DNA from 4 places in the Streptomyces sp. NPDC093094 genome. Region 2 is predicted to be linked to each of the others. Evidence: riboswitches for the same ligand, from Rfam matches in the RefSeq annotation. Region 2 holds a riboswitch; each other region holds the start of a gene.
What was found. A riboswitch is a leader RNA that binds a small molecule or an ion and turns the genes downstream of it on or off. The one in region 2 is predicted to bind cyclic di-AMP.
Positions count from the first base shown of each region.

Region 1: linked by a shared signal. The riboswitch ahead of ACIQGV_RS34055 (M23 family metallopeptidase) and the one ahead of ACIQGV_RS21680 (NlpC/P60 family protein) in region 2 are both predicted to bind cyclic di-AMP.
Region 3: linked by a shared signal. The riboswitch ahead of ACIQGV_RS26920 (transglycosylase family protein) and the one ahead of ACIQGV_RS21680 (NlpC/P60 family protein) in region 2 are both predicted to bind cyclic di-AMP.
Region 4: linked by a shared signal. The riboswitch ahead of ACIQGV_RS31520 (M23 family metallopeptidase) and the one ahead of ACIQGV_RS21680 (NlpC/P60 family protein) in region 2 are both predicted to bind cyclic di-AMP.

Region 1 is NZ_JBIVOX010000023.1:41,055-43,248, reverse strand. It holds gene ACIQGV_RS34055 (M23 family metallopeptidase) at 184-1,179, opposite strand; cyclic di-AMP (ydaO/yuaA leader) riboswitch at 1,184-1,341, opposite strand; gene ACIQGV_RS34050 (tyrosine-protein phosphatase) at 1,856-2,194, shown strand, end outside.
Region 2 is NZ_JBIVOX010000009.1:319,401-321,594, forward strand. It holds gene ACIQGV_RS21680 (NlpC/P60 family protein) at 1-770, opposite strand, end outside; cyclic di-AMP (ydaO/yuaA leader) riboswitch at 778-943, opposite strand; gene pcrA (DNA helicase PcrA) at 1,174-2,194, shown strand, end outside.
Region 3 is NZ_JBIVOX010000013.1:107,202-109,395, forward strand. It holds gene ACIQGV_RS26920 (transglycosylase family protein) at 216-917, opposite strand; cyclic di-AMP (ydaO/yuaA leader) riboswitch at 921-1,099, opposite strand; gene ACIQGV_RS26925 (transglycosylase family protein) at 1,283-2,194, opposite strand, start outside.
Region 4 is NZ_JBIVOX010000018.1:134,064-136,257, forward strand. It holds gene ACIQGV_RS31515 (PP2C family protein-serine/threonine phosphatase) at 1-633, shown strand, start outside; cyclic di-AMP (ydaO/yuaA leader) riboswitch at 857-1,014, shown strand; gene ACIQGV_RS31520 (M23 family metallopeptidase) at 1,026-2,087, shown strand; gene ACIQGV_RS31525 (PrsW family intramembrane metalloprotease) at 2,189-2,194, opposite strand, start outside.

The DNA of each region.
Region 1 (2,194 bases), on a different contig from region 2:
GCGGTGAGATAAGACACTCCTAAAGTCTCGGCAAGCGTGGAATAACCCTCCGTCCGGACCTGTTGCCGGTGCGGAACGGGAACGGGGAACTCCGGACACACCGAAGGCCGGACCCCGGGGACGGGGTCCGGCCTTCGGCCGCGGATGACGGACGTCAGGTGCCGACGCCGCGGACGACGGACGTCAGATGGCGACGCCGTGCGAGCGGAGGTAGGAGATCGGGTCCACGTCCGAGCCGTAGTCCGGGGTGGTGCGGATCTCGAAGTGCAGGTGCGGGCCGGTCACGTTGCCGGTCGCGCCGGAGAGGCCGACCTGCTGTCCCGCGGTCACCGACTGGCCGGTGGAGACGGACAGCGAGGACAGGTGGGCGTACTGGGCGTAGTGGCCGTCGGCCAGCTTGATGACGACCTGGTTGCCGTACGCGCCGCCCCAGCCCGCGGAGACGACGGTGCCCGCGCCGACGGCCTTGAGCGAGGTGCCGGTCGGGACGACGAAGTCGGCGCCCGTGTGGTAGCCGCTGGACCACATGCTGCCCGCCACGCGGTAGGCGGTGCCGACTCCGGCGCCGGAGACGGGGGCGCTGTAGCCGCTCGCCGCGGTGGTGTCCGCCTGGGTGGCGGCGGACGAGCCGGAGGAGGAGGGGGCGGAGGAAGAGGCCGAGGACTCGGAGGCCGAGGACTTCGACGCCTCGGCGGACTTCGACGCCTCGGCGGACTGCGAGGACGAGGAGGAGCCGGAGGAGCGCGTGGCCGGCTTCGCCGCGTCGGAGGACTTCCAGGACTGCGCCGCCGCGGCCTTCTTGCCGAGGGTGAGCTTCAGACCCGGGTGGATCATCGAGGGGTCGGAGCCGACGGCCTCACGGTTGTCCTGGTACAGCTTCTGCCAGCCGCCGCGGACGTTCTGCTCGTCGGCGATCTTCGAGAGGTAGTCGCCGTGCTTCACGGCATAGACGCGCGGGGCGGTCGACTTCTTCTCGGCGGCCCCGGTGGCCGCGGAGGTCTTCTGGACCGTGGCGGCCGACCGGACGGCGGCGTCCGGGGCGGACTGTCCGGTCGCGGCGTTCGCGCCGGTGGCCGCCAGCAGCGGCAGGGCGAGCGCGGCGCCACCGGTACCGGCGACGGCGATGGAACGGGTCAGGCGCTGGGCCTTGGGACGGCGGTGCTTACCCTTCGCGGGCATGGCGAATTCCTCTCCGGCGCCTGCGAGGTGAGCTGTCGGGTGCGGACTGGAGATGTCCGGCCGCGCCGAGACGCGGCTTAACCCCGAGCCGTTCCGGAGACCGGAACAGGCAGTCGTACCTGTGGGTCCCCCGCTCCTGCCGTGGACGGGTGGGTTTGTGCGGGCTCCGGTCGGCGGCAGGATTGGGCGTCCGTCCGGATCGGTGGCGAACGTAAGCGAGCAAGGCGCAAAGGGACAAGCAAGAGGTTCCGCCCGAAGCCCTTCTTCTTGATCCGTAAAGGAAATTCCCGGTCACCCTCCGTGCACGACGGCTCCGCCGGATTCCTCAAACTCCCTTGAGAAGGCCCTTGATTACGTGGACATGACCGACGACGCACGGTCACGGTTATGACGCTCCTCACGTGACACCTCTCCAGGTTCCTTTATTCCAGAGCGAGTTGGAATGAAGGAGTCAATACGGACAGAAGGTGCAGAAGTGGCGCGCGTCGGGAAATCCCCCGCGCTCACACGGGGGCGCGGCGCGGAACCATACGGACATAAGGTCCGTTTTGATCCAGTCTGTGGGCGTGTGCGGACGGGACGCGGACAACCCGTTGCCTCAGGAAGCCATGTCGTATGGTCATCGAAGCGCCCGCCGGACGAGCCGCGCCGGCGGGGCCGACCGGAGGGAGCCACCGTGACGCAGCAGGTCCCGTCGACCGAGCCCGAGCTGGCCGGAGTGCGCAATTTCCGTGACGTGGGAGGACTGCCGACGGTCGACGGGCGCCGGGTGCGCCGGGGCGTGCTCTTCCGCAGCGGACATCTGGCGCACGCGACCGCCGAGGACGCGGTGTTCCTCTCCTCCCTGGGCCTGCACACGATCTTCGACTTCCGCAACGCGGCGGACCAGAAGCTGGAGGGCCCGGACGTGACGCTGCCGGGCGTGCGCAACGTCAACCTTCCGCTGAGCGACCCGGCGGACGGGGCCGAGTTCTGGAAGATGGTGCGCGACGGCGACCTGGAGCTGCTGCGCTCG
Region 2 (2,194 bases):
GCGTCACCGGTCACGGCCTCCTGCCGCGCCGCCTCCTCGGCGGCCTCCCGCTGCCGCTGCTCCTCCGCCTGCTGGGCGGCCAGCTCGGCGGCCTTGCGGGCGGCCTCCTCGCGCTCGCGTTCCTCGATCGCCGCGAGCCGGGCCTTCTCCTCGGCCGTCAGCCGCGACAGCAGCTCGCGGGCGTCGGCGAGCTTCTTCTGGACGGTGGCCTTCGCCGTCTTCAGGTCGCTCTGCGAGTCGGTGAGCGTCTCGAGGCTCTGCGTGGCCTCGCGGCGCTTCTCCATCGTCGCGGACTGCTCGGTGACGTAGTCGTCGACCGCTTCCTTCTGACGGCCGGTGAGGCGGTCCATCAGCTGGGTCCGGTCGAAGTAGTCCTGCGGGGTGTCGGCGAGCAGGAAGGTCTCCGTGTCGGGCGCGGCGACGCCGGTGCGGTACTGGGCGGCGGCGAAGGAACCGAGCTCCTCGCGCGCCTCGTTCAGCTTCTGGGTGCGCCGGGCCACGTCGTCGAGCAGGGTGTCGACCTGCTTGCGCTGCTTGGAGGTGCGTTCCCTGGCCGAGTTGTACTTCTCGGTCGCCGACTCCGCCTGGCGGTACAGGTCGTCGACCTTCTTCTCGACCTCCTCCAGGCTCGGCCGGTCGTCGTCCGAGGGGCTGGCGTTGGCCGTCTGGGACAGCAGGGCCACGGAGGTGAGGGCCGCCGTGGCCAGGGCGGGGGTCCGTATGCCTGCGACGCGCGTACCAGCGGGACGCGCCTTGCGGTGCGACGCCAAGAGAGGCGACTCCTTCCATCGGCCGCCTACCGGGTTAGCTGTCGGGTTCGGGCGGATGGTTCGGAAGGTTTGCCCTACGGCGCTCCCCTGAGGGAGTGGGCCGATTCACCCCAGGATCGGTGGGTCCCCGGCTCCGCGCCGTGTGGGCGCATCGGACTCGGCGGAGGCCGCGCGGCCCGGCGACGTTCGCCGGTGGGGGTCGTACGGCCTGCCCGGCACCGTAGCCAACTCGTGTGGCCCTTGTGAAGGTTGATGGGCGATATGCCCGATACATTTTCGTGACCTTGTCGTGCACGCGCTTACTGCGCCGCAGGCAGTGTCAGTGGTGCTACGTAGGGTGGCGGCCGGGGAGTTCCCCGGACGGCGGCCGGTTGTCGGCGGCGCCCCCTAGACTCGGAGAGCGATGAGCAGCCTCTTTGACGACAGCTTCCTGGCGGACCTCCAGGCCCCTCGCGGGCACGAGGAGGAGCCTCCGCCGCCGCCCGAGCACGAGCACGCTCCGGAGCCGATCCCGGACGATCTGTTCGGCGGGAAGTTCGACGTGCCCCCGGACCGGGACGAGTACTACCGCGACGGCGCCCCGCGCCCCGCGGTCGACACCGCCGCACTGCTGGAGGGCCTGAACGACAACCAGCGCGCGGCCGTCGTCCACTCCGGCTCCCCGCTGCTCATCGTGGCCGGCGCCGGCTCCGGCAAGACCCGTGTGCTCACCCACCGCATCGCCCACCTGCTGGCCGAGCGGAACGTGCACCCCGGGCAGATTCTCGCGATCACCTTCACCAACAAGGCCGCGGGCGAGATGAAGGAGCGCGTCGAGCAGCTCGTCGGCCCGCGCGCGCACGCGATGTGGGTCATGACCTTCCACAGCGCGTGTGTGCGCATCCTGCGCCGCGAGTCCAAGAAGCTCGGCTTCACGTCGTCCTTCTCGATCTACGACGCCGCCGACTCCAAGCGCCTGATGGCCCTGGTCTGCCGCGACCTGGACCTCGACCCGAAGCGCTTCCCGCCGAAGGCGTTCAGCGCCAAGATCAGCAACCTGAAGAACGAGCTGATCGACGAGGAGGACTTCGCCGCCCGGGCCGCCGACGGCTTCGAGAAGACCCTCGCCCAGGCGTACGCCCTCTACCAGTCGCGGCTGCGTGAGGCGAACGCCCTCGACTTCGACGACCTGATCATGACGACGGTCAATCTGCTGCGTGCCTTCCCGGACGTCGCCGAGCACTACCGCCGCCGCTTCCGCCATGTCATGGTCGACGAGTACCAGGACACCAACCACGCCCAGTACACCCTGGTGCGCGAGCTGGTGGGCACCGGCGCACACTCCGCCGAGGCGCCGTCCGGCGAGTACGGCGTCCCTCCCGCCGAGCTGTGCGTCGTCGGTGACGCCGACCAGTCGATCTACGCCTTCCGCGGCGCGACCATCC
Region 3 (2,194 bases), on a different contig from region 2:
GACGCTGTTACGCAGAACCACGCGGCTCTGCGAGACGAGCCTAACCGGCTCCGGGGGATCGGCCAGCCGGTCGCCCACCTCGTGGACGGAAACCGAGAGTAAATTGTTTCCGAACGGAACAAATCGGTGGCCGTGAGCGGGTCCGGACATGACCCCGCCCCGGTGCGTACGGGGGAACACGCACCGGGGCGGGGAGCCCGGAGGGACGGAGCCGCTTACTTCAGGTGCAGCTGCTGGCCCGGGAAGATGAAGTCGGCGTCGTCGACGATGTCCTCGTTCAGCCGGAACAGCTTCTCCCAGCCGCCCTTGACCTCGTGCTTCTCGGCGATCGAGCTGAGGGTGTCGCCCTTGACGACCTTGTACTCGCCGTCACCCTTCTCGACCTTCTTGCCGGTCGGGGTGGTGACGGTCTTCTTGACGGCCGGGCGCTCCTGCGAGCGGGAGGCGCTCTGCTGCTCGGTCTCGCGGGGGGCGGGGGTGCTCTGCTGCTGCGTGGCACCGGAGCCGGAGCCGGAGGAGCTGTCGGAGCCGCCGCCGCTGTAGGGGGTGCTCGACAGGCCGACGCCGCAGACCGGCCAGGCGCCCTTGCCCTGGCCCGCGAGGACCTTCTCGGCGATCTCGATCTGCTGGGACTTGCTGGCCTGGTCGGCGCTGCCGGCGTACTGGGTGCCGCCGTACGCGGCCCAGGTGGACGCGGAGAACTGCAGACCGCCGTAGTAGCCGTTGCCGGTGTTGATGGACCAGTTGCCGCCGGACTCGCACTGGGCGACCGCGTCCCACTCGGAGACGGTGGCGGCGGAGGCGTTGCCGGCCACCATCAGCGGGGCGGCGACGGCTGCGCCGGTGACACCGGCGACGGCGATGGCGCGGGTGGCCTTGGACGGACGACGGTGCTTGCCCTTGCCGGAAAACAGCATGGAGGATCCCCTCACCGACGCCTGCGAGGTGAGCTGTCGGGTTCGGGCCGGTTGAGTTGCCCGGCCGCAGCCCTCACGAGCTGCGGCTTCACCCCGAGCCGATACCGGCGTCGAGTCTCCTCAACCACCGGGACCGGCACTTACCTTGGGTCCCCCGCTCCTGCCCACGGCGCATGACGCGACGACTGTTCCCGTGCTGCCGCTGGCAGGATTCGGCGTTGCGGCGGCCGGGGCTCACGTTGGCGAGCGGTCCCGACCGTAGACACGCGATCGGCGGAATTTCAAAGACGATCAGGGCCTCTGAGACTCATCCCACAGTTTCACCAAACCGGACATTTGGCGGCGAACCATGACCCGAACTCCCGCTACTTTTCGTCCGTTTCGCCCTCTACCGTGAGCGTCTGACCGGGGACGATGAGGTCCGGGTCGGCGCCGACGGTGTCCTGGTTCTCGGCGTACAGGCCCGACCATCCCCCCTGGAGCTCAAGGGAGTCGGCGATGCTCCAGAGGCTGTCGCCGGGAAGGACCGTGTACTCGCCGTCGGCGGCGTCCCGTGCGGCCGCGCCGCTGCGCGAGGCGTGACGGCCCGTGGAACCGCCCTCACGGCCGTCCGTCACGGCCTCCTCGTCGGCGCTGCCACCGCGGTGGCGGCCGGTGCCGGCGCCGGCCGTGGTGTCCGAAGAGGTGGCGTTCTCGCCGGACTTGTCCGCCTCGTCCCCGAAGGTCTCGGTCCGGGCGCTGTCGGGCTCGCGCGAGCCGCTCGGGGCGGGGGAGGTGTCGGAGCCGCTCTCCTCGTCGCCCTCGGACCCGGCGTCCGAGTCGGCCGAAGTGTCCTTCTTGGCCCCATCAGCCGACTTGTCCGACTTGGTCGACGGGGTGCCGGTCGACGGGGAGGAACTACCGGAAGAAGCGGACGAATCGGAAGTGTCGGTCAAGCCGGACCCACCCGACTCGTCGCCGGCCACGCCGGTGTCGACCTCCGCCGGGGCCGAGTCCTGGCCCAGCCCCGAGAGCGGCCCGCACGCCGGCCACGCCGCGACGCCCTGGTCCGCGAGGATGCGCTCGGCGACGGCTATCTGCTGCTGCCGGCTGGCCTGCTCGGGGCTCGGGGCGTACTCCAGCCCGCCGTGGTTCTCCCAGTCGGGCTGGGTGAGCGCCAGACCGCCGAAGTGGCCGTAGCCGTCGTAGGCGCTCCATGCGCCGCCGGTCTCGCATTCCGCGACGCGGTCCCACGTCGTGCCGTCCGCCGCGCTCGCGCCCGAGGCGCCCAGCAGCGG
Region 4 (2,194 bases), on a different contig from region 2:
GGCGACCTCTACGCGGTGCAGGACAGTCCGTACGGCGTGCGGATCGTCGTCGGGGACGTCCGGGGCAAGGGCATGGGCGCGGTGGCCGCGGTCGCGGTCGTGATCGGGGCGTTCCGGGAGGCGGCCGAGCAGGAGGCCACGCTGGAGGAGGTCGCGCAGCGTCTGGAGCGGGCACTGGACCGCGAGGGACCGCGGCGCGAGGAGCCGGAGGCGCAGGAGGGTTTCACGACCGCCGTGCTCGTCGAACTCCCGCACGGAAAGGGAGTCGTACGCGTCCTCAACCGCGGCCATCCGCCACCGCTCGTGCTGTACACCGACGGCACCCTGCGCGCCCTGTCCGCCCGCCGCACCGCGCTGCCGCTCGGCATGAGCGAGCTGGGCCACTGGCCCGACCGGGCCGAGGAACTGCCCTTCCCTGCCGGGGCCGTGCTGCTGCTGTACACCGACGGCCTGTCCGAGGCGCGGGACGCCCGCGGGGTGTTCTTCGATCCGGAGGCGTGGCTGGCCGGGCGTGTCTTCCGCGGTCCGGGGGACCTGTTACGCACCCTCGCGGAGGAGGCCCGCCGGCACGCCGGGGGCGCCCTGACGGACGACATGGCGCTGCTGGCCGTACGGCGTCCCGCGCCGATGTGACGTGCAGTGACCGGACGAGCGCCCTGCGCATAACATCTGAGTCACCATCAAAAAACCGGACGGTACTGAGTTCTGGTCAACTCGCCCGAATTTCTCCTCCCGTGGGCCGTACGTCCCCGGCGAGCGCGTTAATGATCAAGTCGAACAGCTTGGAATTGGACCCCTGGTTCTATTAACGTCCGATAACGCAGCGCGGTCGTCCCAGCCGTCACAAGAGACGGCTCCGTGCGCACTGCCGAATCCCGCAAGGGAACCGGGGAACCACCAACTTGGGGTGAATCGGGCGTATCCGGTCGTGGAGACACGGCTTGTATACGCGCGTAGGAGACCTTCCTGCTCCGAACCCGTCAGCTAACCCGGTAGGCGAGAAGGAAGGAAAGGAGTACGCCCACGTGGCGTCCAACCGGCCTGCCCCGCACGTCCCGTTCGTCCCGGGCCAGCGCACCTCCGACACCGCCGAAACCTTTGTCTACGGCGGTCGGCCGGGCGACGAGGGACCGTGGGAGGAGTGGAACCCCACCGCGGAGTCCGTTCTTCCCGTACGCGGCAAGCACCGGGTCGCCAAGCAGCGCGGCGGGCTCGCCCGCAGCTCCACCGTCCTCGGCGTCGGTGTCATAGCCGCCGTCGCCGGCGGTGGCATGGCCAGCGCCCAGACCGGCAAGCCGCCGGTCTCCATCTCGCTGCCCGACCTGCCCTCCGTCGGCTCCCTCCTGTCGGACGAGGAGCCCGCCGAGGAGCCCGTCGAGGCCACCGCCCCGCTCAGCTCCCTCGGCTCTCTCGGCACCGCCTCCGCCGACACCGCGCAGAGCACCTCCGACGCCGGCGAGGCCCTGCGCACCCGCATCATGGCCCAGGCCGAGCAGCAGCAGGACCAGGCCGACACCAAGGCCGCCCAGGCCGCGCAGGCCGCCGCCCAGGCAGCCGCCGAGAAGAAGGCCGCCGAGGCCGCCGCCCAGGCCGAGAAGGAGGCGGAGGCCAAGGCCGCCGCCGCGAAGGCCGCCGCGGAGGAGGAGGCCCGCAAGAAGGCCGAGGCCGAGCGCCTCGCCGAGCTGGCCACCCAGTTCACCCTGCCGACGTCCTCGTACACGATCACCTCCACCTACGGCCAGGCCGGCTCCATGTGGTCCTCCGGGTACCACACGGGCCTCGACTTCGCCGCGCCCACCGGTACCCCGATCAAGGCCGTCCACACCGGCACGATCACCGAGGCCGGCTGGAGCGGGTCGTACGGCTACAGCACCGTGCTCACCCTCGACGACGGCACCGAGATCCGCTACGCCCACCAGTCCTCGATCAACGTCAGCGTCGGCCAGAAGGTCAACACCGGCGACGTGATCGGGCGCGTGGGCGCGACGGGCAATGTCACCGGACCGCACCTGCACCTGGAGGTCAAGGTCGGCGGCGGCGACGTGGACCCGATGGCGTGGCTGCGCGACAGGGGACTCAACCCCTGACAGGGGCTTCCTCACAGAGCTCTTCGAGATCACCGGCGGTCCTGACGACAACCCCCCCCGACGTCAGGGCTGCCGGTTTCGCCGTTCCCGGCGCCGTGCCGTCAGGT